Regions from separate parts of the Gordonia caeni genome, predicted to be linked through region 2. Evidence: predicted binding sites of a transcription regulator. Region 2 holds the regulator's gene; the other holds the start of a gene.
What was found. The regulator LexA, encoded in region 2, represses DNA repair genes until DNA is damaged. The targets are predictions, from matches to a motif close to CGAACANNTGTTCG.
Positions count from the first base shown of each region.

Region 1: the regulator LexA is predicted to act here: its motif matches at 5,145-5,158, upstream of ABD732_RS17140 (HNH endonuclease signature motif containing protein).

Region 1 is NZ_BAAAZW010000013.1:13,810-28,965, reverse strand. Features, by position in the region: gene ABD732_RS17170 (LmeA family phospholipid-binding protein) at 1-592, shown strand, start outside; gene purU (formyltetrahydrofolate deformylase) at 603-1,481, opposite strand; gene deoC (deoxyribose-phosphate aldolase) at 1,533-2,207, shown strand; gene sigM (RNA polymerase sigma factor SigM) at 2,221-2,787, opposite strand; gene ABD732_RS17150 (SDR family oxidoreductase) at 3,120-3,890, opposite strand; gene ABD732_RS17145 (ROK family transcriptional regulator) at 3,932-5,077, shown strand; gene ABD732_RS17140 (HNH endonuclease signature motif containing protein) at 5,233-7,059, shown strand; gene otsB (trehalose-phosphatase) at 7,066-7,866, opposite strand; gene ABD732_RS17130 (alpha,alpha-trehalose-phosphate synthase (UDP-forming)) at 7,873-9,279, opposite strand; gene ABD732_RS17125 (hypothetical protein) at 9,284-9,448, opposite strand; gene ABD732_RS17120 (MerR family transcriptional regulator) at 9,459-10,280, opposite strand; gene ABD732_RS17115 (threonine/serine exporter family protein) at 10,319-11,737, opposite strand; tRNA gene ABD732_RS17110 (tRNA-Thr) at 11,744-11,815, shown strand; gene ABD732_RS17105 (GyrI-like domain-containing protein) at 12,035-12,499, opposite strand; gene ABD732_RS17100 (lipase family protein) at 12,549-13,898, opposite strand; gene ABD732_RS17095 (hypothetical protein) at 13,910-15,156, opposite strand, start outside.
Region 2 is NZ_BAAAZW010000005.1:245,502-260,657, forward strand. Features, by position in the region: gene ABD732_RS10160 (PTS fructose transporter subunit IIABC) at 1-1,025, opposite strand, end outside; gene ABD732_RS10165 (1-phosphofructokinase family hexose kinase) at 1,050-1,997, opposite strand; gene ABD732_RS10170 (DeoR/GlpR family DNA-binding transcription regulator) at 1,994-2,764, opposite strand; gene ptsP (phosphoenolpyruvate--protein phosphotransferase) at 2,885-4,591, shown strand; gene lexA (transcriptional repressor LexA) at 4,686-5,384, opposite strand; gene ABD732_RS10185 (LysM peptidoglycan-binding domain-containing protein) at 5,817-6,107, shown strand; gene nrdR (transcriptional regulator NrdR) at 6,162-6,626, shown strand; gene hrpA (ATP-dependent RNA helicase HrpA) at 6,666-10,334, opposite strand; gene ABD732_RS10200 (aminotransferase family protein) at 10,451-11,680, shown strand; gene ABD732_RS10205 (alkyl hydroperoxide reductase) at 11,788-12,315, opposite strand; gene ABD732_RS10210 (peroxiredoxin) at 12,365-12,952, opposite strand; gene ABD732_RS10215 (hydrogen peroxide-inducible genes activator) at 13,088-14,020, shown strand; gene ABD732_RS10220 (DEAD/DEAH box helicase) at 14,056-15,156, opposite strand, start outside.

The DNA of each region.
Region 1 (15,156 bases), on a different contig from region 2:
CTCGACCAGCGTCTCGGTGCCGCGTGGTCCGATGCTGGGCGCATGGATCACCGGTGAGGTGGCCTGGGTGCAGGTGGACACCAACGACTCCGCGTCGAGCTCGGCCATGCGGCTGCATGCGCGCGCCGACGAGGTGAGCCGTGACGGCCGCTCCGCACAGAGCCTGCGGGGTACCGCGTACGTCCCGTACGACCGCGTCAGAGAACTCGCCGGCCAGGAGGGGAACGACGGCGCCCAGATCGAGTCGATCACCGGCAACGGTGCCGACGGCACCCTCACCGTCGAGTCCAGCTATCGCGTGGCCTTCCTGTCGGTGCCGGCGACCGTCGTCGTCACCCCGGCCGTCGAGGACGGCCGGGTGGTGTTCCGTGTGGACGAGGCCAAGGCCTTCGGGATCGGCCTGCCCAACGACTTCGCCCAGCAACTGGTGGACCAGGTGGCCGAGGCGATGCTCGGCCCGATGTTCTCGGAGATCTCAGTGGACTCACTGGAAGTGTCCGATCAGGGGATCGACTTCGCCTTCGCCGGGCAGGACGTGAACCTGCAGGCGGCCTCGCAGGTCAGCGGCACCGGCGGTCAGTGCGGCGCCTGAGCCGGGCGGCTCAGGCGAAGACGACGGTCTTGCGGCCGTGCACCAGTACCCGGTCCTCCAGGTGCCAGCGCACCCCGCGGGACAGGACCAGCGTCTCGATGTCGCGGCCCTGCCGCACCATGTCGGCCGGCCGCTGCTCGTGATTGATCCGGCCCACGTCCTGCTCGATGATCGGGCCGGCATCCAGGTCGGCGGTGACGTAGTGGCACGTCGCCCCGATCAGCTTCACGCCCCGGTCGAAGGCCTGATGGTACGGGCGGGCGCCGACGAAGCTCGGCAGGAAGCTGTGGTGGATGTTGATGGCACGACCGGCCCACGCCTCGCACAGCTCGGCCGGCAGGATCTGCATGAACCGGGCCAGGACGATCGCGTCGGGGGAGTGGGCGTCGACGATCTCGCGCACCTGCGCGAACGCGGCGACCTTGCCCTCGGGATCGCCGGCCGGGAACGGTACGTGGTGGAACGGGACGCCGAACCGGGTGGTCAGCGATTCCAGGTCCCGGTGGTTGCCCACCACCGCGCGAATCCGCGCGGGCAGCTCGCCTCGCTCGGCCCGCGACAGCAGATCGGTGAGGCAGTGACTGTCCTTGCTCACCAGCAGCACCACCGACTTGGGTTCGCCGGTGTCGGTGAGCCGCCACTCGGTCTCCGGGCCGAGCTCGGCGGCGACGGCGGCGAAGCGGGCGCGGATCTCGTCGACGGGCATCTCGACCGAGGCGGCGGCCACCGCCTGCCGGGTGAAGAACCAGCCCGACGTCTGGTCGGAGTGGTAGGCGGCCTCGGTGATCCAGCCGCCGATGTCGGAGATGAACCCCGAGATCGCGGCGACGATGCCGGTGCGGTCCGGGCAGCCCAGGGTCAAGACGAAACTGCGCCCGTCGTCGGGCATGCGGGAGGTGTCGGCAACGTTCACGCGGTCCAGTGTGCCAAGCTCGTTGTCGTGACTGAAACCAACCTGCGCCGGGCCGAGGTCGCGGCCATCGTCGACCACACACTGCTCAAGCCGGAGGCCACCCGGGCCGACGCCGAAGCGGCGGTCGCGCAGGCGAGCAGGCTCGGCACGTACGCGGTGTGCCTGTCGCCGTCGTTCCTGCCGATCGACACCGGCGACCAGAAGACGTGCGTGGTGGTCGGGTTCCCGTCCGGCAAGCACCATTCGCTGGTCAAGGCGGCAGAGGCGCGACTGGCGGTGGACTCCGGGGCCGACGAGGTCGACATGGTGATCGACGTGGGCGCCGCCGTCGACGGCCGGTACGAGGAGATCTTCGCCGACGTCATCACCGTCCGGGAGGGCGCCGCCGACGCGGTGCTGAAGGTGATCGTCGAGTCGGCGGTGCTGCTGGAGACGATCGGCGCCGAGGGGCTGGCCGAGGTGTGCCGTCAGGCGGTCGCGGGCGGTGCCGACTTCGTGAAGACCTCGACCGGATTCCATCCGGCCGGCGGGGCGAGCGTGGAAGCGGTGCGGGTGATGTCCGAGGCGGTCGGCGGCAAGGCCGGAGTCAAGGCCAGCGGCGGTATCCGGGACGCGCAGTTCGCGGCCGAGCTGATCGGTGCGGGCGCCACGCGGCTGGGCCTGTCGGGCACCGAGGCAGTGCTGGCGGGCTTCCCGGAGTAGTCGCGCCCGGGCCTCAATCGTCGTCACGCAGGTGGCCCAGGACCAGGGCCAGCTTCAGCCGCCCGCGTGCGCAGCGGCTCTTCACGGTGCCCGGCGCGATGCCGAGCAGCTCGGCGGTCTCGTCCACGGAGCGGCCCTCGAAGTCGACGGCGATGATCGCATCCCGCTGACCGGCCGGCAGCACGTCCAGGGCGCGGCCGATCGACAGCCGGAGGTCGATGTTGTCGGTGAAGTCGGCCTCGGACCGGTCGGGGAGAGTGTCGTCGCGCTCGGGGAGCGGACTCGTGTCGTGGTGCCGGCGCCGCCGGATCCGGTCGAAACCGGAGTTCACCACGATCCGGTGCATCCAGCACAGCACCGACGCGTCGGCCCGGAACCGTGCGGCCGTACGGATGATGCTCACGTACGCCTCCTGCAGGGCGTCGGCTGCGTCATCGAGGTCGCCGGTGGTCCGCAGAGCCACCGCCCAGAGATACTTCTGATGCCTGTCGAACAGCTCGCCGAAGGCTTCGCCGTCGCCCCGTGCCCCCGCACGCAGCAAGTCGGCATCGCTCACCGCTTCCAAGATCCCCCGAGTCATGCGAGTGACTGTAAACGTACGACCGGGCCTGATTCAGGCGTTTCTAGAAGGGTTGTGGATACGGCTTTTCCGTGTGCATCCAACCGTTGACAGAACGGACCGCGTGGTCTGTGACCAGCGTGAACACTCGGGTGTGCGCTGTCTCAGCACTGCCCCGACGGACGCGTCGTGTGGCTGGGCGCCCCCGATCGCGCCACCGGCTGACACCTGCCGCGGATTTTGGCTCTTTGACCGACCATGACGGTCGGTTCAAGCACCAAGATCGCAGCGGCTACTGCCAGACCAGGTGCTTAGTGCTCGGAGCCAGGCGGCAGTTCAAAAGTCTGCGGGTCCTATCCGGTGCGGATGTTGCGGCGGGCGTCGACCTGATCGCGGGGCTTGATGACGATCTGATCCAGGTTCACATGCGGCGGCCGGGAGGCCGCGAAGGCGATCACATCGGCGACGTCGTCGGCGGTCAGCGGGGTGAGTCCGTCGTAGACCTTCTCGGCGCGTTCGGCGTCGCCCTCGAAACGCACCAGGGAGAACTCGGTCTCCACCATGCCCGGGCAGACCTCGGTGAGCCGCACCGGCTTTCCGAGCAGTTCCGGGCGCAGGGTGCGGTGCAGAACGCCCTGTGCGTGCTTGGCAGAGGTGTAACCGCCGCCGTTGTCGTAGGTGTCCAGCGCGGCGATGGAGGTCACGGTGACGATGAGCCCGTCGCCGGAGGCGATGAGCGCGGGCAGCAGGGCCTTGGTGATACGCAGGGTGCCGACCACGTTGGTCTCCCACATCCAGCGCCAGTCGTCCAGATTGGCCTCGGCGATCGGCGCCAGACCTTTGGCGCCGCCGGCGTTGTTCACCAGGACGTGCACCGTGTCGAGGGTGGCGGCGAAGCGTTCCACCGAGGCGGGATCGGTGACGTCGAGATACATTGCGCGGCCGCCGATCTCGTCGGCGAGTGCGTCGATGCGGTCGGTGCGCCGGGCGCCGACGACCACGAAATAGCCGTCGCGCGCCAGGGCGCGCGCCGTCGCCGCGCCGATACCAGAGCTGGCACCGGTCACCACCGCCACCCGTCGTGCCTGCCCACCTGCCGTGTCCGTGCTCTCCGAGATCGTCATGGCGCCCAGTCTAGGCGCCTGCGGCTGCTAGATTCGACGCCATGACCGGCACCGGAGTGGCTGCGGCGAGACTGCGCGTGGGTACGGCGCCGGCCAGCCTGGTGCTCAACGCGATCCGCATCGGCGGACCCTCCATGCGGGACCAGATCACCGCCCGGACCGGCCTGTCCGCGGCGACGGTCAACCGCCAGATCACCGCGCTGGTCGCCGCCGGAATGGTCGACGAGCGACCCGAGCTCCTCGACGGCCGCGGCGTCGGCCGCCCCAAGATCCCGATCACCCTCGACCGGGATCGCTTCTGCGTGGCCGGCATGCACATCGGCGCGCGGCGGACCGCTCTGGTGATCGCCGACCTGGGCGGGCGGACGCTGTACAGCCACGCCATCGCGACCCAGGAGCTGTCCGGGGTGAACGCGCCGAATGCGGTCGATCGGCTGTGCGGGCAACTGGCCGAACTCACGGCGCGATTCTCCGGCCGCCGTCTCCTGTGGGCGGGCGCCGCGCTCGGTGGTGCGGTCGACGCCGACACCGGCGTCGTCGACCACCCGATCCTGCGCTGGCGCGGCGAGCCGCTGGGGCAGCGGTTGACCGAGGCGCTGGGGGTGCCGGTGTCGGTGGCCGAGCACGTGCAGGCGATGGCTGCCGCAGAGCTGCTGCTGGGCGGGGAGGTGGTGCCGCACGGCGCCGCCCTGTTCTTCTATGCGCGGGAGACCGTCGGCATGGCGGTGATCGTCGAGGACGAGGTCTATCAGCCCACCCGCGGCGCTGGGTCCATCGCGAGTCTGCCGGTGCAACCGGGGCCGCTCGACACCGAGGCAGTGGCGCCGCTGCAGTCGGTGGTCGGCACCGCGGCACTCAAGGCCGCGGCCGCCCGGCTCGGGACCGGCGATGACGCCACCGTTCTCGCCGACGCACGCGCTCGGGTGCTGGGTGAGGCGGTCGCGATGATGCGCGACGTGATCAACCCCGATTCGGTGATCGTGGCCGGGGACGCCTTCTCTGCGCACCCCCGTGGCCTGGCCCCGGTGCAAGCGGCCTTCGATGCGGTCAGTACGACGCCGTGGCCACTGGAGATCACTCCGACGCGTTTCGGCGCGCACGTGCCGGAGATGGCTCCGATCGCGGTCGCACTCTCGGCCGTTTACGTCGATCCGCTGGCCGTCGCCGGCGAGTTGTCGTCGCGCTGAAACTGCTTCGAAAAAACTTCGCTCGAACACTTGTGCCCATGGATCGATGCCTGTACATTGAGATTAGGGAACACTTGATCGATAGCTCAGTGGTACTGATCTCAGTATTCGACGGGCGCGGCAGAGGGTTCGGCCACCTTGGGGGAGGTGAGCTCATGGGGCGACACCGCGACTCGCGGGCGTTGCCGCCGTCGGCGTGGCCGACTGCCGATTTGTCGGGCATGGGGCTGGCACCTGCCACCGGAGACCTCACCGAGCTGTCGCTGTCTCAGCTTCAGCACAACCTCAACATCGGCAAGAACGGCCAGGCCTTCCTGGACTGGAGCCAGTTCCAGTACGCCCTGGCGATCTACGACAGGGTGGCCGCCGGAATCGCCGAGGAGAAGCTCGGGGCCGTCGAGCGCAGCGTGATCGACGTCTACTCGCGGGCCGTGCTGCCGGTGCAGACCGCGATGGAGTGCACCGACTACCAGGCGCGGATGCTGCTCGACGATGCCTTCGCCGCCCGCGACCGGCTCCCGCGGTGCGCGGAGCTCCTGCGAGTGGGCCGGATCGACCGCCGCCGCTTCCACAAGATCGTCACCGAGACCGATCTGCTCACCGACGAACTCGAAATCGCCCTGGCCGACCAGCTGATCGCCGCCGAGATCGCTGGCCTGCGTGGATCGGCCGGCCTGTCCGAGGCGGAGGCAGCCGGCATCGCTCGTCGCCACGCGATCGAGATCGACCCCGACGCCGAGCGTCGCAAGCGCGAGAACGCCAAGGCCAACCGCACCGTGCGGTCCCAGTCGCTCGACGACGGGATGGCTCAGCTCACCGTGGTCGCCTCGGCCGAAGACATCCGCCTGGCGGTCAAGACCCTCGACGCCTTCATCGCCGGGCTGTGCCCCAACGACCCCCGCACCAAGGGCGCCGCCCGCTCGGACGCCGCCATCGCGCGGCTGCTGGGTCGCGCCTTCGGCTGCCAGTGCGAGCGCGAAGACTGCACGGCCCGCTTCGACGACGCCGCCCTGGACACCCGCGCCGCCCGCGTCGTGGTGCACGCGATATGCGACTCCACCACCCTCGACGGCGGCGACAAGTCCGGGGTCCTCGACGGCTACGGGGTGATCTCCGCCGATCACGTCCGGGAACTCGCCGGCCGCGACGACGCCGCCGTCCACCACCACGATCTGAACGACCTCTGCGACGACGAGCCCGCCGACGGGCCCGGTGACCGGGTTCTCCCCGGCGAGGACGACCGTGCCGGCGATGAGGCGGCCGTCCATCGACGACCGTCCCGCCCCGACACCCCGGACGAGTGCCGGGGCGATACCCCGTGCCCCGACCCCGAAAACAGCGATCAGGACCCGCGGCCTCCCGGCGACGCCCCCGGTCCGCCCGCCGTGATCTCCCGGACGGCCTTGCCCAGCGACCCGTATCGACCCAACACCCTCACCGAGGTGGTGACGCGGTTCCTCTGGGGCACCTGCTCGATGCCCGGTTGCGAGCGGGCGGCGTTCTCGTGCGACCTGGACCACGTGGCCGAGTACGACAACATCTGCCCGGAGCAGGGCGGCCCGACGTGCATCTGCAATCTTCAGCCCAAATGTCGCTTCCATCATCTCGTGAAAACGAGCTTGGAGGGATTCGTCGACGAACTGTGGATCGACCCGGACGGGATCTACCGCTCGGCCGTCACCACGCCGGAGGGGGTCACCGTCGAGTCGGTGGCGCCCAACCAGTGGATGTTCCCGACACTGGCGACGATGCGCTGCCGCCACCAGCTCGCCGGCACCGTCGCCACCGGTACCGCAACCGCCACCGACCCGGACGCCCTGCCCGCCCGCACACGCACCCGCACGCAGAACAAGCACGCGCGCCGCCGGGCCGAACGCAACCGGAACCGCCGGGACCGCGAGGCCCGGGCCGCCGCCGAGCAGAAGGAAGCCGAGCGTGCACGCCAGGCCGAGTTCGACGAGACGGGCGACCCGCCTTTCTGAAAGACCTCAGGCGCCGGGGCGATGGGCGGCGACGTACTCCAGGACCGCGGTGACCCCGTCGGTGGTCGGCACGCGGAACTCGGCGGCGGTCTTGCCGTCGCCGACCTTGATCCCGACGTCCTTGCCGCGCCCGTCGTGGGGTGCGCCGTCTCGCCGGAGCAGGTGGGCGAAGGCCTTCTCGTCGGTCACATCGTCGCCGAGGTAGAGGACCGCTTCGGCGCCGTAACCCTCTCGCAGGCGATCGAGGGCGAGACCCTTGCTGGTCTCGATCACCGCCAGCTCGATGACGGCCTTGCCCTTGGTCGCGTGAACACCGTGCCAGCCCGCCGGGCCGTCGTTCGCCAGCTGCAGCGCCACATCGCCGTCCTCGGGGGTGGCGTTGCGGACGTGCAGGGTGGTGCTGGCGGGTTTGGTCTCCACGCTGGTGCCGGGGATCTTCTCGGCGATGGACCTGAACTCGGCGATGATCCGGTCCAGCAGTGTCTGCTGGTCCACGGTCAGGGGCTGATCGAAACCGGTGTCGAATTCGGCGCCGTGGCTGCCGACCAGGACCAGCGGATCGCCGGCGCCGGAGATGGCGGCCAAGTCGTCGCGGGCGCGGCCGGAGATCATCGCGGCGAGGGTGTCGCGCCGTTCAGCGCAGGCCAGCAGGGCCGCGAGCGAATCCGGGTTCGGCACGGCCAGTTCCGGTCTCGGCTGAATCGGGGCGATGCAGCCGTCGTAATCGGAGGCCACCAAGACCCGTCCCAGACGGCAGAAGTCGTCGAGCGCTTCCCGCAGTTCGTCACCGATACCGTGTGCGCTCAACGTGATTCACTCCTCGGTCAGCGTGTCCAGGAAGCTTCGTGCCCACTGGTCCACATCGTTGTTCATCACCTGATCACGCAGGATCGCCATCCGGCGGCGGCGTTCGGCATCGTCGTCGGTCACCGCGGCGATCACCGCGTCGTCGGTGGACGCCGGATCGTACGGATTCATCACGTACGCCGCGTCCAATTCCATTGCCGCCCCGGTGAATTCGCTCAGGACCAGTGCCCCGTCGAGATCGGGGTGGGAAGCGATGTACTCCTTGGTCACCAAATTCATGCCGTCTCGCAGCGGGGTCACCAGGGCGACGTCTGCTGCCACGAAATAGGCGAGCAACTCGTCGCGCGGGACCGGCTGCAGAAGGTAGCGGACCGGCGGTGAGGCGACGGTCCCGTAGGTGCCGTTGATGTGCGCCACGGTCCGTTCGACGGTGTCGCGCAGCACGGCGTAGCTTTCCACGTTCTCCCGGCTGGGACTGGCCAGCTGAACCAGGACCGTGTCGGCGGGATCGAGCCGGCCGTCGGCGAACAGCCGCTCCAGCGACTGGATCCGGACGTCGATGCCCTTGGTGTAGTCCAGGCGGTCGACGCCCAGCAGCAGCGTCTTGGGATTCCCGAGCTGCTCGCGGATCTCCTCGGCGCGCTGAATCACCGGCGCGGCGGCGGCCTGCTCGGCCACTCCCGCCGAGTCGATGGAGATCGGGAAGGCACCCACTCGCACGGTGCGGTCGCCGAAACGCACGGTGCCGAAGTCCGACCGGACGCCGACCGGCGCATCCGAGGTTTCGGCGCCCAGCAGCCGCCGGGACAGGGTCAGGAAGTTCTGTGCCCCGCCGGGCAGGTGGAAGCCGATCAGATCGGCGCCCAGTAGGCCCTCGAGGATCTCCCGTCGCCACGGCAGCTGACTGAACAGCTCGAACGGCGGGAACGGGATGTGCAGAAAGAAGCCGATCTTCAGATCGGGGCGCAACTCGCGGAGCATGGCCGGAACCAGTTGCAGCTGGTAGTCCTGCACCCATACGGCGGCGCCGGGAGCAGCCGCCGCAGAGGCGGCCTCGGCGAATCGCCGGTTCACCTCGACGTAGACGTCCCACCAGTCCGCCCGGTACTCGGGCTTCACCAGCACGTCGTGGTACAGCGGCCACAGAGTCGAGTTGGCGAAGCCCTCGTAGTAGTCCTCCACCTCGCGGGCGCTCAGCGGGACCGCGTGGATGTCGATGCCGTCGACGTGCGGATCGTCGGACGAATCGGCGCTGCCGGTCCATCCGACCCACGCGCCGGGCTGGCTGTCGAAGATCGGCGCCAGGGCGGTGACGAGACCGCCGGGTGCGCGCGTCCAGGTGACGGTGCCGTCGGCGGCGACCTGCTTGTTGACCGGCAGGCGGTTGGCGACGACGACGAAGTCGGCCCCCATGGATCTAGTCGTCTTCTCCCGGAGCAATGCCCAGCATGGCGAACAGCATGCGGGCCTCGTCGGCGTCGGTCGCGTACGCGGCCACCACGCGGCGGGCCGAGATCGCGGTCTCGTCGGCTACGGGTTCCAGCTCTTCTTCTTCGACGATGTCAGTGGTCTTCGGAGGCATGGCACTCATTCTACCTGGTAGTGCGCTGGTTGGTCTCCTTCGCCTCTCGCCGCCGCCGGTCGCCCCGGTCGGCGGCGGCGACGATCGCATCCCGGACGTACTGAGCCAGACCGGGTTCCAGGTCGTCGTAGGTGGCGGTGAACCGAGGATCGCTGACGTACATCTCGCCGAGGTTGCGGTGGAAGTCGTGGGAGCAGTCGTAGAAACGGGTGTGGATCTGCAGGCGGGCGCGTTCGGCCGCGTCCATGGCTTCGGGGCCGTCCGGCGGCAGGCCGGCGCGCTTGGCGGCGACGAAGGCCGCGTTGATGGTGTCGGTCTCGGCCTTGATCTCGGTCCAGTCGGCCGTCGAGTACGACGCGGTGCGGGCCGCGGACTGGCGCCAGGCGTCGGTGTCACCCCAGCGTTCCTGTGCTTCGGAGCGGTATTCGTCGGTGAAGGCGTCGCCGAAGAGGTGACGGAGTTCGGCGTCGGTGGCGGGACGGTTGTTCACGGTGGTCTCCAATGCTCGGTCGATGGCGGCCAGGAGCTCGGTGAGCTCGGCGTGCCGGGTGAGGACGGCGGCGCGCTGCCGCCGCAGGTGCTCGACGGGGGAGGTGTCCGACGAGAGCAGATCGGCGATCTGATCCAGCGGCAGCTCCAGCCGGCGATACACCACGATCTGCTGCAGTCGCTCCAGGTCGGCGTCGTCGTACAGGCGGTAACCGGCCGGCGATCGCCCGCTGGGCGTCAGCAGCCCGATGGCGTCGTAGTGGTGCAGGGTGCGCACGGTGACGCCGGTCAGGTCGGCCAGCCGGCCGACCGTCCATTCCCGGGGCTGCGGTGCTGAGGTCATGCATTCATGGTGGTCCCTGACGCCGGGGGAGGGTCAAGTCACGGTCGTCGCAGATACCGGACCTGGCGCAGCGCTTGCGGCAGCGCCGGGATGTTCGGGCGCCGCAACCGGCGCGCGATGAACTCACCGAGCGTCACCCCGGCGGCCAGTGAACAGCCGATGCCGAACGCTGTGGCCATCTCGGCACCACCGGCGGAGGGGTCGTCGTTCAGGAGTCCGTACATGCCGCGGTAGATCGCCAGACCGGGCAGCATCGGGGTGATGCCGGCGACGGCGACCACCAGCGGGGGCGTCAGTGCGCGGCGGGCGGCCAGACCACCGATCAGGCCCACCAGGACGGCGGCGACGGCGCAGCTGATCAGCGGGCTGTGGGTGTACACCATCATCAGGCCCTGGATACCGCCGCCGAGAGCGCCGGCCACGAGCGCCGCCGGAAGTGCGCGGCGTTCGGCGTAACTCGCCATGGCGAAGGCGCCCGAGGCGATCGCACCGCCGATGATCCGGGCGGGCAGTTCGGAGGCGCCGAACGGGATCACCGTGGTCAGTTCGGGCAGCTCGATGTCGAAGAGCCCGACGAACCGCACCGCCAGCGCGACGCCCACCAGGATGCCGCCGGTCATCACCAGCACCTCGGTGAACCGCGCGGTCCCGGTGATCGGAGCGCCGGTGATGGCGTCCTGCACGGCGCCGACCAGGGACAACCCGGACAGCAGCACGATGATCCCGGTCGCGATGATCTGGGACGGGGGGACGGTGAGGTCGGTGTTCTGCACCAGCCGGAACAGGAAGGCGGCCGGTAGCACCGCGATGAATCCGCCCGCGAACTGCTGGAAGAAGATGGGCGTGCCGATGCGATTGAGCTGCCGGTTCACCACCACGATCGCCGCCGAGGTGAGGAACGCGGTGATCGCCACCAGCCACGAGGCGCCAAGGAAGGTGGCGATGCCGTAGGCCATGAGGCCCCAGGCCATGGTCGAGATCCAGCGCGCGTACGGGTGCGGTGCGGCGACGATGACGTCCACGATCCGGTGCGCGGACGCCGGGGTGATGGCCAGCCGCCGGATGCGGCGCACCAGCCGGTCGATCTCGGCCAGCCGGGTGAAGTCGAGCGAGCGGTAATGCACCGTCCGCGAGATGGTGATCGGCGGCAGCGTGCTGCCGCGGCGCGCGCAGACCAGCACCGTGTTGAAGGTGACGTCCACATCGATGTCGTCCAGGCCGTAGATGCCGGCGACGAACTCCACCTGATCGCGGGTGTCGACCGCACCGGTGCCCGCGTCGAGCACCACGGCGCCGATCCGCGCGGCCAGATCGAGCACCTCGGTGATCGCCGCCTCGTCGTGCAGGTCGATGGGCTTTCGCGGGGCGACGACGATGCTGCCCGGCTCGATCGTGTCGGCGGTGGCCTGGGCGGAGCCGAGGACGGCGTTCAGACCGCGGCGGATATACTCACGCACGCGCCCGCCTCCTTAGCTCAGTGGTAGAGCAACGCTCTTGTAAAGCGTAGGTCGTCGGTTCAATCCCGACAGGGGGCTCAACGAACACTCTGGCCGGAGCGGATTTCGCCGTTCCAGCCAGGGTGTTTCTCGTATCCCTGATCGTCACATCGCCTCGCTCGCTGGGTGGATCTGCCTCGCAGCTTTCCACGCCCGTGCGCGGCCGTGCATCCGGGGCTGATCGTCGATGGTGAAGCTGCAGATGAAGGTGGCGGACGTCGCCGTCGCCGTCGACCACGAGGGCCGTCGCGAGCTCGCTCAGTAGGCGACGAACAGATCGGCGCGCAGCTCGGCGGCCGGGGTGACCGACGGGTCGGTCACGTAGACCTCCGCGATCAGTCTGGGCTCGCCGAGGTCGCGGGCGGTGAAGTCGTCGATCAGCCGCTGCCAGCTCTCCCCGAGGGTGTCGTAGCCGCCGAGATGACTCAGGGCGATGGCCTTGCCCGCCGGGAACGTGCTCGCGGTGAAACCGTCGGGAACCACGGCCACCGGGAACCCGATCTCCAGGTCGAACCAGCCGTCGGGAATTCCCGAATAGACGGCGTACCCGGGGCCGATCGGGCCGGCCGCGGCGAGGCCGGTGTAACCGGCGTCGAAGATGGACGGCAGGTCGGCCATGGTCACCGCTTCGGAGAACTCGGTCACCGTGGTGACGCCCTCCGGCAGATCGACCGGGGTCGGGGTGGTGAAGGGGTCGTCGCGCAGAATCAGGGGGACGCTCATGCCCTCACGGTAGTGCCGATCAGCCCTTCGGTCATCCCCCGAGACCGGCTCAGTCCTTCAGATTGGCGGCGAGCCAATCGACGGTCTGCATGCCGAGCAGATCGGTGCCCCAGCCGTACAGGTCGGTGATGAACTTGACCATGCTGCAGTCGGTCGGCTGGTAGTCGACCTTCGCGTCGCGCCCCCGCCACGCCTTGGCGAGCTTGCGCGAATCGGCGGCCGGCACCAGCGACATCGGGGAGTCGTCGGCGGCGCAGGAGGCGATCAGCGTCCGGTTGCCCTCGGCCGGTGTGCCCTTGCCGAGCAGATTGTCGCGGTAGGCGTGCTGGAAGTCCGGGATGTCCGCGGGAGCCTTGCCGTTGAACAGCGTGTGCAGCGGCACCATCGGCATCGTGAAGTAGGCCGGGGTCTGGCACTGGGTGCGGTAGTAGTCGGCGACGGCCTTGCCGGCGTCGTTGAGCTTGTCGTCGACCTTCATCTCCGGATAGTGCGGTTCCAGCCCCAGGAGGGTGGCCATGGCGAATCCCGAGCCCACCGAGCCGTCGGCGGTGCGGATGAAGTTCTTGTAGTCGACCACCATGCCCTCGAGCACCGTCGCCCGGATGTTCAGCTCCGGCGCGTACTGCTCGTGGAGCTCGGAGGCGAAGCCGATCCCGACGCCGCCGCCGGCGATGCCGAACAGGCCGACCGGGGCATCCTTCGACAACCCGATCTCCTCGCGGCCCATCGTGGCGCGCAGACCGTCGAGGGTGGTCATGGCGTTGTACTTGCCGGCGAAGACGCCGTGCGGGCTCATGTCGCCGTTGTTGCCGACGTCCGAGATCACCACGGCGTAGCCCTTGCCGAACAGCTGGGCCAGCGGGCCGAGTGCCGACCACGAGGCGCCGTCCATGGGGTCGGCGCCGGTCCACATCGCCGACGGATGACAGTTGCCGCCGACGCTGTCGTTGGCCATCTGATAGCCGATCACCTTGCGGTCGGCGTTGTTCTCACCGTCCCGCGGGATCATGACGATGCCGGTGGAGATGTCGCGGCGGCCCTGCAGGTCCGTGGTGACGAACATCGTCTTCCACGCGTCCAGGTCGGCCGGGCGCACGCCGGTGAACTGGACGGCGACCTTCTTGGCGCGCAGCAGCGTGCCGGGCTGGTCCGAGTCCTTCAGCGCCGGCTCGTCGTAGAACGGGTCGTCGCCGCGCAGCGGTTCGACGATCTGGTCCGGGGTGGCGAGCTCGCCCTTCTGCAGGGCGCCGACGACGTATCCGTTGAACACCTCGTCCAGGCCGGGAGTGCGGTTGGGGGCGGCGGCCGACGGCGCGGCCACCGCACCGAGAGTCACGGCGGTCGCGCACAGCGCGGTCAGTGCGGTCACCATGCCGCGTTTCCCTGATAGGCGGCTCATCGGTAGGCGTTTCACTGGTAAGTCACCTTCATCGTCTCCAGGGCGGACTGCAGGGTGGGCGCGATGTTCCAGATCGGCCGATGGCTTTCGAACTGCTGCTCGTAGGGCACCCGAAGCTGGGCGCGGAGGGTGCCCCAATGGTTGTCGACCAGGTCCTTGTACTTGGGCAGCAGCTGGGAGGTGATGTAGTCCCAGCGTTCGGGGTACACCGACCAGTTCCAGGAGGCCAGCGGCAGCGTCAGGGTCGCGGTTCGCCCGTCGGCGGCGGTGCCCGAGACCTCCAGCGGCCGGTACGACCGCGGAGGCAGCACCCCGGCCACCGACGGTGAACCGGCGACAGTGGTGGCGTAGGTCAGGGCCTCGCCGACGTCGCCCTTGTAGGCGCGGACGGCGTCCCACTGGTCCTTGATCACCTCTCCCTGCTCGCGCTGCAGCAGGCGGGCGTTGCCGGCCGCTACGGCCGCGGGCTCGAGGGAGGCGATCTGCTCCCAGGCGTGCAGGATCTCGTCGTCGATCAGGTCGGCCGAACGCATCTCACGCAGCGCCTCCAGGCCGCCGCGGACATAGGCGCGGTGCTGCGGCATCAGGTCGGTGAAGATGTTCTTCTGCATAACCAGGATCTCGCCTTGTACCGCACGCAGATCGTCGGCCGAGATCACTGCGCCCACCCGGGCCAGGGCGCGCAGCCCCGACGGGAGCTCGTCGACGAAGACCGGTCCGAGCGTGCGGTTGGTCTCGGTGACGATCGCGTTGGCGACGGGCTGCAGCCGGGCGATCTCGTACACGTTGGTCGCGAGCTCGAAGTCGGCCAGCCCGCCGCCGAAGTCGGCACCGACCATGCCCGCCATGCCCGCCCACTGCAGTTCGCGATGCGCCAGTTGCAGGTCTTCGTAGTAGCGGTACGACCTGATCAGGTTGCCGCGGTTGGCGGAGACGCCGGCGCGCGGATTCCAGGACGCCAGGTCGATGCCGGCGGCGCGCGTGGTGTCGGCCAGCCAGTACTGGAGCAACAGGGCGCGGTACGACGACGGGGCGACACCGGTCTGCCGGGCCTGATCCACGAGTCGCTTCAGCGTGGGGACGTCGGTGGGGAGCTTCGGATGGATGCCGCCGGGACCGTGGGCGGCATCGCGATTGACCGTCGGCAGATTCAGGTACTGCTGCAGCGGGCCGGCGGCCGCGGCCGGCGCGGCGAGGTCGGTGCCGCCGCCCACTGCGCCCCCGAGGGTCAGTGCGGCAGCCAGGGTGAGTGCCGCGG
Region 2 (15,156 bases):
GCGACGAACGGGATCATGTAGCTCACCCCGGTCAGCAGCGACTGCTTCAGCCGGCCGCCGATGCCGACACCGGAGCCCTCCGACGACGAGGTGTCGCCGCCTCCGGCGGTGCCGGAGACGCGCCTGGCGTTCGGATCGCCGGCCGCGGCGACGGCCTCGGCGATCATGGTGTCCGGTTCGTTGATCGCCCGTTTGACGCCGGATTCGATCACCGGTTTGCCGGCGAAGCGCTCGCGGCCCTTCACCCCGACGTCGGTGGCGAAGATGACCGCCCCGGCTCGGGCGATGTCGGCGGCGGAGAAGGCGGTGGTGCCCGACGAACCCTGCGTCTCCACCAGGTACTCGACCCCGGCGCGATCGGCGGCGAGTTTGAGGGCGTCGGCGGCCATGTAGGTGTGCGCGATACCAGTGGGGCAGGCGGTGATCGCCAGGATCAACTGGCCGCCCGTGCTGCCGTCCTCGGTGCCGTCGCTTTTGGCAGGCTCATCCGCGGTTTTCCCGTCTCCGGTGCTCGCGGCGGCGGCGCCACCGGCGGCGGCCGCCCCTCCGGTCGCAGCGGCCGGTTCAGGGGCCGGGGCGACGGCCTCGCCGACCAGTTCGACGATCGCCTCGGGATCGGGCGCCGAACGCAGAGCGGCCACGAAGTCCGGGCGCACCAGGGCGCGGGCGAGCGCGCTGAGGAGCTTCATGTGCTCGGCGCCGGCGCCGTCCGGGGCGGCGATCAGGAAGACGATGTCGGCGTCGCCGTCGGGAGCGCCGAACGCCACCGGCTTCGACAACCGGGCCATGGCGAGCGAGGCGGTGCCCACCGACGCCACCCGCGCATGCGGGATCGCCAGTCCCCCCGGTAGACCGGTGGGCGACTTGGCCTCGCGCTCGAGGGCGGCTGCGGCCAGCCGGCCCGGGTCGCTGCAGCGGCCCGCGTCGCCCAGGAGCTGCGCGAGGCGGTTGATCACCGCTTCGGCATCGTCACCCGCGTCGGCGTCCAGGAGGACGAGGTCGGGTGTGATGATCGGATCGGACATGGCAGTTCCTTCGCTCCGGAGCGGTCAGGGGAGGGGCCGGACATGGACGCCGGCGAGGTCGAGTTGGGCGGGAGTGGGCGGGGTGGTGCCCGGCAGTGCGGCGGCGGCGGAGCCGTAGGCGACGGCGGTGCGCAGGCAGTCGGCGGGCTCGTCGCCGCGCTGCTCGGCGATCAGGTAGCCGGCCAGTGAGGAGTCCCCGGCGCCCACGGTGCTGCGGACGCTGACCCGCGGCGCCCGGGCGAACCAGGTGCCCTCGGGAGTGGTCAGCAGTGCGCCGGATGCGCCCAGGGTGGTCAAAACGGCTCCACCGGTGCGTTCGGCCAGGGCCGCCGCCGCGGCGGCGGTCGGCTCGGCATCGCCGTCTGCAGCCGCGGCCTCCAGGAAGGCGCCGTCCCCGCCGGTGAGCTCGGCGAGTTCGAAAGCGTTGGGCTTCAGCAGATCCGGGCGTGCGCCGGCCACCGCGCCGAGGGGCGGTCCCGAGGTGTCCACGGCGACCCGCAGCCGGAGCGCGTGCAGGCGTTCGGCCACGGTGGCGTACCAGTCCGCGGGCACCCCGGGCGGCAGGGATCCGCACAGCGCCACCCAGGCGGCGCCGTCTGCGGCACCGGCGATCAGGTCGGTCAGCTGGGCGATCAGGCCAGCGCTGAGCGCCGCACCCGATTCGTTGATCTTGGTGGTGGTCCCGTCCGGCTCGGCGAGGGTCAGGTTGACCCGGACGGGCCCGTCCGCCTCGATCGTCCGGTACGGCAGGTGCACGGCATCGAGCTGCTCCAGCAGGGGATCCCCGGCTCGTGCCGGAAGCAGGGCGAGGGAGGGCAGAGCGGCCTCGGCCACCACCCGGGCGACGTTGATGCCCTTGCCTCCCGGCTGGCTGCGCACGGTGTCCGCGCGCAGCACCTCGCCGCGTTCGAGCGGTCCGGGCAGTTCGATGGTCCGATCCACGCTGGGATTGGCCGTCACGGTCACGATCATGCGATCACCACTTCGATATCGAGCGCTTGGAGTTCGGCGCGCAGGGAGTCGTCGAGCCCGGGATCGGTCACGAGCGCGTCGACGTCGCTGAGTGCGCCGAAGCTGACCAGATCCTCTCGGTTGAACTTCGAGGAGTCGACGAGCAGCACCACCCGGTCCGCGGCCGCGATCATGGCACGCTTGGCGGCCGCCTCATCGGGATCGGGGGTCGACAGTCCGTGGGTGCGGCTCAGACCGTTGGTACCGAGGAAGGCCACCGAGACGCGGAGCCGCCGGAAGGCGTCGACGGTCTCGACGCCGACGGCGGCCTGCGTCTTACCGCGGATCCGTCCGCCGACGAAGGTGACCTCGCAGCGCGGCAGCGTCGACAGGTGGGCCGCGAGGGGGATCGCGTTGGTCACCACGGCCAGGTCGCGATCCGGATCCAGCGCCAGCGCGGCCCGCAGCGTCGTGGTGCCGGCATCGAAGAGCACCGAGCCGCCGGCGGGCGGCAGGAACGCCTGGGCGGCGGCGCCGATGGCGGTCTTCTCGGCGAGCATGGACTGTTCGCGCTCCTGCAGGTCGGGTTCGGCACCGATCGCGGCGACGTCGGGGCGCACGGCCCCGCCGTGGACGCGCACCAGCAGCCCCTGCTGGGCCAGCGACGCGAGGTCGCGGCGCACTGTTTCGCCGGTCACGTCGAAGCGCTCGGCGAGCTCGGTGACCGCGACCCGGCCGCGAGCGCGCACCTCCCCTGCGATGGCCTGTTGGCGTTCCTCCGCGTACACGTCGCCGTCCTGAGTAGAGTCCTCGAATACGGGCACCGGTGTCCCGAACCCCGTTTGGTTACATCTGTGTTTACCTTCGTATATGTTGACACGTCAAGAGAAGTTTGTAATCTCAGTCACATGAGAAAGGTGGAATCGATGGGATCGGCGGAGAACTTCGGGGCATCACGGGTGGTGCACGGCACGCCGGTCGTGCAGGGACTGGCGTACGGGCCGGTGATCCGGCCGGCCGGGATGCCGGAATTCGACATCGACGCCGCGGCCACGGTGGCACCTGACGACCGCGAGGCCGAACAGGAGAAGTTCAGCGCTGCGGCCACCACCGTGGCCGACCGCTTCTCGGCGCGGGCCTCGGCCAGCACTGGTAGTTCCGCCGAGGTCCTGGCGGCGACCGCCTCCCTGGCCAAGGACCGCGCGTGGCTCGGCACCGCGGGCAAACTGATCGCCGACGGCACCCCCGCCGCCGCCGCCACGGTCGAGGCCATCGACCAGATCGCCGCGATGTTCACCAAGCTCGGCGGCCTGATGGCCGAGCGCGTCACCGACCTCAAGGACATCCGCGACCGTGTGGTGGCCGAGCTCCTGGGCATGCCGGAGCCGGGCATCCCCAATCCCGACGAGCCGTCCATCCTGTGTGCCGACGACTTGGCGCCGGCCGACACCGCGGGCCTGGACCCGGCGCGAGTGATCGCCCTGGCCACCCGTCTCGGAGGCCCGTCGAGCCACACGGCGATCATCGCCCGGCAGCTCGGTATCCCGTGCGTGGTGGCCATCGCCGACCTGAACGACATCCCCGCCGGCGCCACCGCCTTCGTCGACGGCGAACGCGGCGTGGTGGGCATCGACCCCGATCCGAAGACCATCACCTCGGCGGTCGCCGAGGCCGGGCGCGTCGCCGAGGCGGCGGCGTCCTGGCGCGGGCCGGGGCAGACGGCCGACGGGCATCGGGTCCTGATCCTGGCCAACGTGGCCGACGGACCTTCGGCCCGGGCCGCCGCCGAGCGCGGGGTCTGCGAGGGTGTCGGGCTGTTCCGCACCGAGCTCGCCTTCCTGGATCGCTCCGACGAACCGTCGGTGGCCGAGCAGACCGACCTCTACCGCTCGGTGATCGACGCCTTCGACGGCGACAAGGTGGTCATCCGGACGCTCGACGCGGGCTCGGACAAGCCGCTCAAGTTCGTCACCCACCCGGACGAGGCGAACCCGGCGATGGGGGTGCGGGGCAACCGCATCATCCTGTCGAATCCGGAGATCCGCGAGCATCAGCTCGACGCGATCGCCGCCGCGGCGAAGGGCACCTCGGCGGTGCCGTGGGTGATGGCCCCGATGATCGCCACCGTGGGCGAGGCCCGCGAGTTCGCGGCGCTGGTGCGTGCGCGTGGTCTGGTGCCCGGAGTGATGGTCGAAGTACCGTCGGCAGCGGTGCAGGCCGACCAGATCCTGGCCGAGGTCGACTTCGTGTCCATCGGCACCAACGACCTCACCCAGTACACGATGGCGGCCGACCGGATGTCGCCCGAACTCGCTTCGCTGACCGATCCGTGGCAGCCCGCGGTGCTGGCCCTGATCGAGCGCGTCGGCGCCGCGGGTGCCGCGCAGTCCAAGCAGGTGGGGGTCTGCGGCGAGGCGGCGGCAGACCCGCTGCTCGCGTGCGTCCTGGTGGGACTCGGCGTCACCTCGCTGTCGTCGGCCCCGGCGGCCGCGCCCGCGGTGGGCGTGAAGCTCGGCGGCGTCACCCTGGATCAGTGTGTGACGGCGGCCAAGGCCGCGGTCGCCGCGGACAGTACGTCCGCGGCGCGCGATGCCGCCCGCACCGTGCTCGGCTGAGAACACTCCCTGCTCGACCACTGACGAACCGACTCCGCTCGATCACCGAAGAAGCCGGTGGTCGAGCGGAGTCGAGACCCGGCCTGGCGGCAGGTCAGATCCGGCGAAGGACGGTCACGACCTTGCCCAGAACGGCGGCGTCGTCGCCCGGAATGGGTTCGAAGTGCTCGTTGTGGGGCATCAGCCAGACGTGGCCGTCGACTCGCTTGAAGGTCTTGACGGTGGCCTCGCCGTCGATCATGGCGGCCACGATGTCGCCGTTCTCGGCGACGTTCTGCTGGCGGACCACCACCCAGTCACCGTCGCAGATGGCGGCGTCGACCATCGATTCGCCGACCACCCGCAGCAGGAACAGCGAGCCTTCGCCGACCAGTTCCTTGGGGAGCGGGAAGACGTCCTCGACGGCCTGCTCGGCCAGCATCGGGCCGCCGGCGGCGATCCGGCCCAGCACCGGCACGAAGGCCGGAGCCGGCTGGCTCGGATCGGCCCGCGTGTCGTCACCGGACGGGGGCGTGCGATGGTCGTCGCGCACATTCACCGCACGCGGACGGTGCGGATCGCGCTTGAGCAGTCCGCGGCGCTCGAGGGTGCGCAGCTGATGGGCCACCGACGAGGTGGAGGTGAGGCCCACCGCTTCGCCGATCTCGCGGATGCTCGGCGGGTAGCCGCGCTCGCGCACCGAGGACCGGATGTACTCGAGAACCTCTCGCTGCCGCTGCGTCAGAGAGGCCTCCAGGGTCGCGGTCGACAGCAGCGGGTCCACGTTCGACGTGTTCTGCGGTCCGTCCTTCATCGAAGGTTCCTTTCCTCGGGGTGATCCCCAATTTAGTCGAGTAGGTCACAGAATTCAAACAATTGTTCGACGTGTCGCGGAGTTTGTCCGACCCGTGGTGTTAACTATCGAACAAGAGTTCATCGAACACACGAGCGATGGGAGTTTCCGATGACCGAACTGCTGACCACCCGGACCGCGGGGGCTGTGCCGACCGTCGACGCACGGGTGATGACCTGCGATGTTCCGGTCATCCGGACCCGGACCGAACGGCCCGCCGGGCGCCCCGCGCCCTCCTGCCGCCCCACGGGGCGCCGCCCGCACACCCGGTCGAACGGGCCGGCGGTGCCCGCACGGACCCCGATGATCACCCAGCGTGTGGACCTTTACGGCGTTCGAACAAGTGCACGCGCCTCGGGGCGCGCGGAGCGCGCCCGTTCGAACACTCCGCGAGTGTCGGTGCGCCGCCGCTGGGTCGCCGGCGTACTCACCGGACTCGGTCTGGCCGTGTTCGTCTCCGTCCTCGGCATGGTCGGCGACGACTACCAGCATGCGGTTCAGCAGACGCCGTCGGCCACCGAGGTGGTGCACGTGCGCAGCGGTGAGTCGCTGTCGTCGGTGGCCGCTCGGATCGCGCCCGATCTGCCCGCCGCCTCGGTGATCGCCACTGTCCGCGATCTCAACGATCTGCAGAGCACCGGCCTCCGGCCGGGGCAGGCGCTCGTCGTGCCCGCCTACCGCTGACCGCAGGTGACGTGCGTGCGCAGGCCGTCGCGGGCGGGCGGGTACGCTGAGAGCATGCGCTGCCCGTTCTGCAAGAACGACGACACTCGAGTGGTTGATTCGCGAGCTTCTGACGACGGCACGGCCATCCGGCGGCGCCGCGCCTGCGCGGAGTGCGGGCGCCGATTCACCACTGTGGAAGCCGCCGTTCTCGCGGTGGTCAAACGCAACGGTGTCACCGAGCCCTTCAGTCGCGAGAAGGTGATGAAGGGCGTGCGCCACGCCTGCCAGGGACGCCAGGTGAACGAGGACGCACTCGCGCAGCTCGCCGAGGCCGTGGAGAACACGGTCCGTGCCTCCGGCTCGGCAGAGGTCCCCAGCAACGAGGTGGGCTTGGCCATCCTGGGGCCGCTCCGCGATCTCGACGAGGTCGCCTACCTCCGGTTCGCGTCGGTCTACCGGTCCTTCGAGTCCGCCGACGACTTCCAGCGTGAGATCGACGATCTCCGCAAAGACCGCAGTCGCGAACCCGTCGGCTGAGGAATCCAGGTACTCCGGGAAGGCCTCCGCGGGAAGGCTTCAGCGGAAGCTTTCGAGTGCTTTGCTCACCCGCTTCTCCGAGATCGGCCCGTCGGTGCCGAGTTGCTGCGCGAACAGGCTGACCCGCAACTCTTCCACCTGCCAGTGCGCGAGCTCGTTGAGAGCGTCCTGCCGATTGGCCGGAACCTGCGCCAGCCGCTGATTCCACCGCGCGATCACCCGGTCCACGGTGTCGAGTGCGGCGGTGTCCCGGGCCGCCGACCCGGGCAGCGATTCCAGGCGTAGCCGGGCAGCGGTCAGATAGCGCGGCAGGTGCTTGAGCCGACTCAGCGGTGTGACGCCGACGAAGCCGTCGAAGACGAGCTCCGCAAGTTGGTCGGCGACGTCGTCGGCCGCGGTCGAGCCGGCATGCTGGTCGATCTCAGCGCGCAATGGGCCGGTCTCGGCCAGCGCCCGGACCGCGTGCGTGAAGTGCTCCGGGGCGGCGGCACGGATCTGTGGGGACAGCCGCTCGGCGAGCTCACGGAACTGGTCGGGGCTGCGGATCGCCGTCACGCCGGGCTCGGTCAAGGCGTCGGCGACCGCACGCCGTGTGCAGTCGGCCAGCAGCGCCTCGGTGTTCGGGTACGGGCTCTGCGAAAGCACCAGCCGTTCGGCGGGTGGAAGGCTTCCGGTGATCTTCTTGCTCAGCGGTCCGACCGACTGCTCCAACAGCACGGCGATGCCGGCGCGCAATCCCGCGTCGCGGGCCGCGATGGTGGTCGCGTCCACCACACGTACGCCGTCACCGGCCGGTCGCAGCGTCGGATACGTGACGACGGGCTGGCCCGCCACCTGCTCTTCGCGCTGGTCGGCCAGTGTGCCGATGCCGTCGGCCGTCCAGCGGCGGTGGACGGGCGCGGCGTTCGGAGCGGTCGACCGGCCGCCGAACTCGCGGCGGAGCTCGTCGAGCCGGTCGGCGCGCCCGACGATCGCGCCACCCGAGTCCGTGACGGCGAAGTGCATGCGCAGGTGCGCGGGCAGCGTGTCGGTGCGGAAATCGCTGGGGGACAGGCTGATGCGGGCGATGTCTCCGAGTTCCCGGGCGAGGGCGGGCAGGAGTGGTTCGGCTCGGGGCTTGATCCGCTCGAGGACCAGGTCGGCGTACTGCTGCGCCGGCGACAGCGACTTGCGCAGTCCCTTGGGCAGGGAGCGGATCAAGGCGGTGGCCAGCTCGCTGCGCAGCCCGGGGACCAGCCAGTCGAATCCGCCCGCGTGCAGGTGTTCGAGCAGGGGCTGCGGGATGAGGACGGTCACGCCGTCGTCGTCGGCGCCGGGGGAGAAGTTGTAGCGCAGTTCCAGCTGCGTCTGTCCCTGTTGCCAGGCGTTGGGGAAGTCGGCGGCAGCGGGACCGGCGGCTACGGCGGGACCGGCCTCGTCGAGGTGGAGCAGGCGCGGGTTGGCGCGGCTCTCCTTCTTCCACCACGAGTCGAAGTGCCGCGCGGACACCACCTTGGCCGGAACCCGGGCGTCGTAGAAGTCGTAGAGGTCGCCGTCGCTGAGCCGGACGTTGCGCCGGGCACGGTTCTCCAGTTCCTCGGCCTCGGCGAGCAGTGCACGGTTGTGGGCGAAGAATTCGTGACCGGTGCGCCAGCGTCCCTCCACCAGGGCGGCCTGCAGGAAGATCGCCCGCGACTCGACCGGATCGATACGCGCATAGTTGACGCGCCGGGCGGCGACCAGCGGGACGCCGTAGAGGCTCACCTTCTCGTTGGCCATCACCGCACCGCGGCGCGACGACCATGCGGGCTCGCTGTAGGTGCGCGTCACCAGGTCGCCGGCGGCCTCTTCCACCCACTCCGGGTCGATCGAGGCGACGGTATGGGCGAAGAGCCGCGAGGTCTCCACCAGTTCGGCGGCCATCACGAAAGCCGGCGGCTTGGAGGCGAGCGGCGAACCGGGGAAGACGGCGAACTTGGTGCCCCGGGTGCCCAGGAAGTCACGGGTGTCGCCCTGGCGGGCACCGATATTGGTGAGCAGACCGGTCAGCAGGCTGCGGTGGACGGCCGCCGGATCGGACGTCGTCTCGGGCACCTCCCAGCCGAGATCGCGGACGGTCCGGCGCAGTTGGCGGTGCAGGTCGAGCCATTCGCGGATGCGCAGATAGTGCAGGAAGCCGCGTTCGCACTCGCGGCGGAACTGGTTGCCCGACAGCGCCGCACGCCGTTCCTGGAGGTGCTCCCAGAGTTTGAGGCGTCCCAGGAACTCCGAGCCGGGCACCGTGTACTGCCGGTGCGCGGCCTGGGCGGCCTCGCGCTTGTCCGAGGGGAGCTCCCGGACGTCGGGCAGCGACAAGGCCGCGGCGATCACCAGGATGTGGTCCAGGCAGCCGTTCTGGCGGCCGGCCACCAACATGCGGGCCAGCCGCGGGTCGACCGGGAGCCGGGCGAGGGCGCGGCCGACCTCGGTGAGACTCGCATCCGCCGAATCGAGTCCGGTGACGGCACCGAGTTCGGACAGCAGCGCCATCCCGTCGGTGATCGCCCGCTTCTCCGGTGGCTGTACGAACGGGAACTCGGCGACGTCACCGAGCCGCAGGGAGAGCATCGACAAGATGACGGCGGCGAGGTTCGCGCGCAGGATCTCCGGGTCGGTGTACTCGGGGCGGGCGTCGAAGTCGTCCTCGGAATAGAGACGTATACAGATGCCGGGGGCCACGCGCCCGCAGCGGCCGGCCCGTTGCCGCGCACTGGCCTGCGAGATCTTCTCGATCGGGAGCCGGGTCACCTTGGTCCGGGTGGAGTACCGCGAGATCCGCGCAGTCCCGGTGTCGATCACGTAGCGGATGCCGGGGACCGTCAGCGAAGTCTCGGCGACGTTGGTGGCCAGCACGATCCGCCGCCCGTCGGACGGAGCGAAGACCTTCTGCTGTTCGGCTACCGACAGTCGGGCGTACAGCGGCACGATCTGTGCCTCGGTGCGGCGCTTGAGCGCATCGGCGGTGTCCCGGATGTCTCGTTCGGTCGGCAGGAAGACCAGGATGTCGCCGCGTTCGTGCGCCCACAGTTCACCGACCGCCGCATCGATGGCGGCGAGTTGGTCGAGGTCGGTGTGGTCCTCGTCATCGGAGACCAGGGGGCGGTAGCGCACCTGCACCGGATAGGTGCGGCCGGATACCTCGAGGATCGGGACCTCGTCGTCCGGGCCGGCGAAATGCCGGGCGAACCGATCCGGCTCGATGGTCGCCGAGGTGATGATCACCTTCAGGTCGGGCCGGCGGGGGAGGAGACGCTTGAGGTAGCCGAGCAGGAAGTCGATGTTGAGGCTGCGTTCGTGGGCCTCGTCGATGATGATGGTGTCGTAGCGCCGCAGGTCCGGATCCGACGTGATCTCCCGCAGCAGGATGCCGTCGGTCATCACCCTGATCTTGGTCTGCTTGCCGGACTTGTCGGAGAAGCGGACGCTGTAGCCCACCAGGTCGCCGAGCTGTGTTCCCGTCTCGTCGGCGATGCGCCGCGCGACCGAGGTGGCGGCGATCCGGCGCGGCTGGGTGTGGCCGATGGATTCGCGGCCCAGCGCCAGACAGATCTTCGGCAGCTGAGTGGTCTTGCCCGAGCCCGTCTCGCCCGCGATCACCACCACCTGGTGGTCGGCGATCGCCTGGGAGATCTCGTCGCGGCAGGCGCTGACCGGAAGCTCCGGTGGAAAGGTGAGGACGGGGACAGCCATGATGTCCCGATTCTATTGGGCCGTGCGGTTCTGTCGGGCACCGCGTTCCAGCGAGGGGGCGGCGGGCCCACACGGAGGTCCGACACGGAGGGCTCCGGCATGCGATATTGGGAGCCATGGGTTCCCTCTGGCATGGATTCGCCGACATGGGCGCGGTCACCGACACCGGACCGTTCGTGGTGGCGCGCGGCGACGGTGCGCGGATCTACGACGACGCCGGCAACGAGTATCTCGACGCGACGGCGGGACTGTGGTTCACCAACGTCGGTCACGGCCGCACCGAGATCGCCGACGCTGTGGCCCGCCAGTTGTCGACGGTGGCGCACTATTCGAACTTCGGTGACTACGCCGGCGACGTGCTCATCGCCCTCGCCGAGCGGGTGGCCGAGATGGCACCGGTGCCGGGATCGAAGGTCATGTTCACCTCCGGCGGCAGCGACGCGGTGGACACCGCCTGCAAGCTCGCCCGCCGGTACTGGACCGAGCAGGGACGGCCGGAGAAGCGCATCATCGTCTCGCGCACCAAGGCCTATCACGGCATGCACATCGGCGGCACCGCCCTCGCGGGCATCCCGGCCAACAAGGAGGGCTACGGTCCCGGCTTCCTGGCCGATACCGAGACCATCGAGTGGGACGACGCCAAGGCGCTGCTCGGCCTGATCGAGCGGCTGGGGGCCGACAACATCGCGGCCTTCGTCGTCGAACCGATCATCGGCGCCGGCGGCATCTACCTGCCGCCGGACGGCTATCTGCGCGAGGTGCGCGAGATCTGCCGTGATCACGACGTCCTGTTCATCGCCGACGAGGTGGTGACCGGTTACGGCCGCATCGGACACGGACACTGGTTCGCCTCCGGCCGCTTCGGCCTGGAGCCGGACATGATCACCTCGGCGAAGGGTCTCACCAGCGGATACGTACCCATGGGAGCGATGATCGCCGCACCCCACCTGGCTGAGCCGTTCTTCGCCGGCGGCACCTGGTGGCGACACGGGTACACCTACGGCGGTCACTACGGAGCCGCAGCCGCAGCGATGGCGAACTTCGACATCATCGAGCGCGAAGGCTTGCTCGCCGAAGCCACCCGGCTGGAGGGCGACCTGGCCCGCGCGTTCGCTCCCCTGGGAGAGCTCGACGCCGTCGCCGAGGTCCGGACCGGTTTGGGGGCGGTCACCGCGGTGCAACTGGCCGATCCGTCTGACGCTCCGGCCGCGGTCCTGCGGCTGCGCCAGCACGGGGTCGCGGGCCGTGCCGCGGGGGCGGGCGCCCTGCAGATCTCGCCCGCGTTCGTCATGACCACCGACGAGGTCGATGAGATGGCCGCGCGATTCGCGGCTGCGCTGGGGTGACCCACGCACGGGGTTGATCCGGGCGCGGCCGAGGCAGAGACGGGAGTGCCCCGCCGGGATCGCCGGCGGGACACTCTCGTCTTTGAAGCTGCAGTTTCAGCCGAGGGTCAGGGCAGAGCCTCAGCGATGGTGATCGCCTGGGCGACACCCTGCACGATCGAACCGGCCTTGAGGGCCTCGAAGATCGCTTCGCGCTCCACGCCGCCTTCACGCACGACGTTCTCGTGCGCGGCGACGCAGTGCTCACAGCCGTTGATGGCCGAGACGGCCATCGACCACAGCTCGAAGTTCACCTTGTCGACGCCGGGGTTGCCGATGATGTTCATCCGCAGCCCGGGCCGCAGGTCGTCGTACTTTCCACCGAGGAAGCCGCGGCCCCGGTAGAAGACGTTGTTCATGCCCATGATCGAAGCGGCACCGAGGGCTGCGTTGTAGGCCTCGGCCGACAGGTTGTCGGCCGCCTCGTCGGCGATCTCCCGCAGCACGGTGGCGTTGCGGGTCGCCGCGGCGGACGCGAGCAGGGTGCCCCACAGCTGCTCGTCGTTGAGCACGGTGGTGCGTGCCAGCGAGCCGAGGTTGAGCTTGAGGTCCTTCGCGTAGTCGGGAAGGGCTTCCTTCAGATTGTCGATGCTCATCGTGTGAGATCTCCTGAGATCAGTTGGCGGACAGTGGCGTCGACGACGATCAGGCCGAGGCGCTCATCAGTTCGCCGGCGTCGATCGTCGGATCGCCCTTGCGCCAGTTGCAGGCGCACAGCTCGTCGGACTGCAGGGCGTCGAGGACGCGCAGGACCTCGTCGACGTTGCGGCCCACCGAGCCGGCGGTCACCGAGACGAACTGGATCTCGTTGTTCGGGTCGATGATGAAGGTGGCGCGGTCGGCGACGCCGTCGGCGTTGAGCACACCGGTGGCCTCGACCAGCTCACGCTTGAGGTCGCTCATCATCGGGAACGGCAGGGTCTTGAGCTCCTCGTGCTGGGCGCGCCACTGGAAGTGCACGAACTCGCTGTCGATCGAGGCGCCCAGGACCTGGGTGTCGCGGTCGGCGAACTCGTCGTTGAGCTTGCCGAAGGCGGCGATCTCGGTGGGGCACACGAAGGTGAAGTCCTTCGGCCAGAAGAAGACCACGCGCCAGCGGTCCTTGTAGTCGTCGCTGGAGACGTTGGTGAAGTAGTCCTCGGGCTGCTGGGCGTCGACCTTGGAGAGGTCACCGCCGATGACAGCAGTCAGGTTGTACTCGGGGAACTGATCGCCGATGGTAAGCAGCGCCATGTCAAGACTCCTTCGTCGTGGGATGTGAATCACTCTGCCGGAGTGACGCTTTGGCGTCTTCGTCCGGCGGTGACTCCCATTCTGCCTTAAACCTTCTAAAAGCGAAACGTGATTGTAGGCACTATATTGATAAGTATGAGTGATCAGAGTTATCAGCCGTCGATAGGTGGCCTACGGGCCTTCGTGGCCATCTCCAAGAAGCTCCACTTCGGTTCGGCGGCAACCGAACTCGGAGTGAGTCAGCCGTCGCTGTCGCAGGCGCTGGCGGGGCTGGAGAGTGGTCTCGGTGTGCAGCTGGTGGAGCGCACCACGCGTCGGGTGATGCTTACCGCGGAGGGGCGCCGGCTGCTGCCCTCGGCGATGGCTGCGTGTGATGCGATCGACAATTTCCTGTCCGAGGCGGCGGGTGAGGACGACCCACTGCGCGGCCCGCTGCGTCTCGGTCTGATCCCGACCATCGCGCCCTACCTGCTGCCCCGGCTGCTGCGGGGCCTGCCGGTCCGCCGTCCCGAGATGGATCTGCGGGTGGTCGAGGACCAGACCGCGCGCCTGCTGGCGCAACTGCGCGACGGCACCTTGGACGCGGCGGTGATGGCCCTGCCCAACTCGGCTCCCGGAATCGGCGAGATCGCGATGTACGACGAGGACTTTCTGCTCGCCCTTCCGTCCGGTCACCGCCTGGCCGGACGCAAGCGTCTGGCACCGGCGACGCTGGCCGAGCTCCCGCTGCTCCTGCTCGACGACGGGCATTGCCTGCGCGACCAGGCACTCGAGGTGTGCCAGATGGCCGGAGTGGATCCGGACCTGCGGCAGACCCGGGCGGCATCGCTGACCACGGCGGTGCAGTGCGTGGAAGGCGGGCTCGGTGTGACTCTGATCCCGCGCATGTCGGTGGGTGTGGAGACTGCGTCCGGGGAACTGGCGACGGCCGAGTTCGCCGTGCCGCGGCCGGGCCGCCGGATCGGGCTGGTGTACCGGACGTCCTCGGGCCGCGGCGGCGCGTACACCGAGCTGGCCGCCGACATCGCCGCCCTGGCCGCCGAATCCGGGGAGGTCACTCCGGTCTGACGCACCCTGGAAACGGCGGATCAGCCAGACGCGAATCAGCCGGAGACGGTGAGGGTCTCCCACTCGTCGATCAGACTGGAGTCGACGGCGCGGATCAGGTCTCCGAGATTCTCGGTGATGTCCTCGATCTCGTCGGTCACCGCGGACATGGGCAGGCCGCTGCGCAGGGCGCGGTAGCAGTCCGTCAGGTAGCGCAGCACCACGCCCTCGCTCCGCTGCAGTCCGAACTCACTGATCAGCTCGGTGAAGGTCATCGAGCGTTCCAGCATGTAGCGCAGCACCGACTTCGGTGACGGCGGGGTGTTGGCCAGCCACGGATGCGTGCGCTTGTAGGTCTCGTAGGCGAAGGCGATCTCCTCGGCCAGCGGCTGCGGCCAGGTGATCTCCTCGAGCTTGGCCATGCGCTCCTCGTACTCGATGCCGTCGGCCTTCATCTCGGCGACGGCCGCATCGCGGGCGACCTTCCGCTGGGCCATCAGCACCTGGCGCGGATCGTCGAGGGTGGACTCCAGGACTGACACCACGTCCAGTGCGAACGACTCCGCCTGCGGATCGAGCAGTTCGAACGCCGCCACGGCGAAAGCCGACAGGGGATTGGTCAGCGCGAAGTTCTCCGGCAGATCCACCGAGATCTCCACCTTCTTGCCCGTGGCGTCCGGGGTGTCGAGGCGGGTGACGATGCCGGTCTCGACGAGGTCCCGATACAGCGCGATGGTGTGTTTGATGTGGCGCAGCTGCCGTTTGCGCGGCTCGTGATTCTCCTCGAGCAGATGACGCAGCGCGGCGAAGCAGTCCCCGGGTCGCTCGAGCACCTCCATCAGCATCGCCGTGGTGATCTTGAAGTGCGATCGTAGCTGTTCGTCGGGGGCGTCGACCAGCAGCAGGAAGGTCTTCTCACTCCATCCGACGAAACCCTCGGGAGGCTTGCGCCGCACCAGTTTTCGCAGCTTCTTTGGATCGTCACCCGCTTTGGTGACCAGCCGGGCGTTCTCGACGTCGTGGTCGGGGGCCTGTGCGACCACATAGCCGATCGTGTCGTAACCGGCGCGGCCGGCACGACCGGCGATCTGATGGAATTCGCGGGCGCGCAGGCGGCGCACCCGGTGGCCGTCGTACTTGGTGAGCCCGGCGAAGAG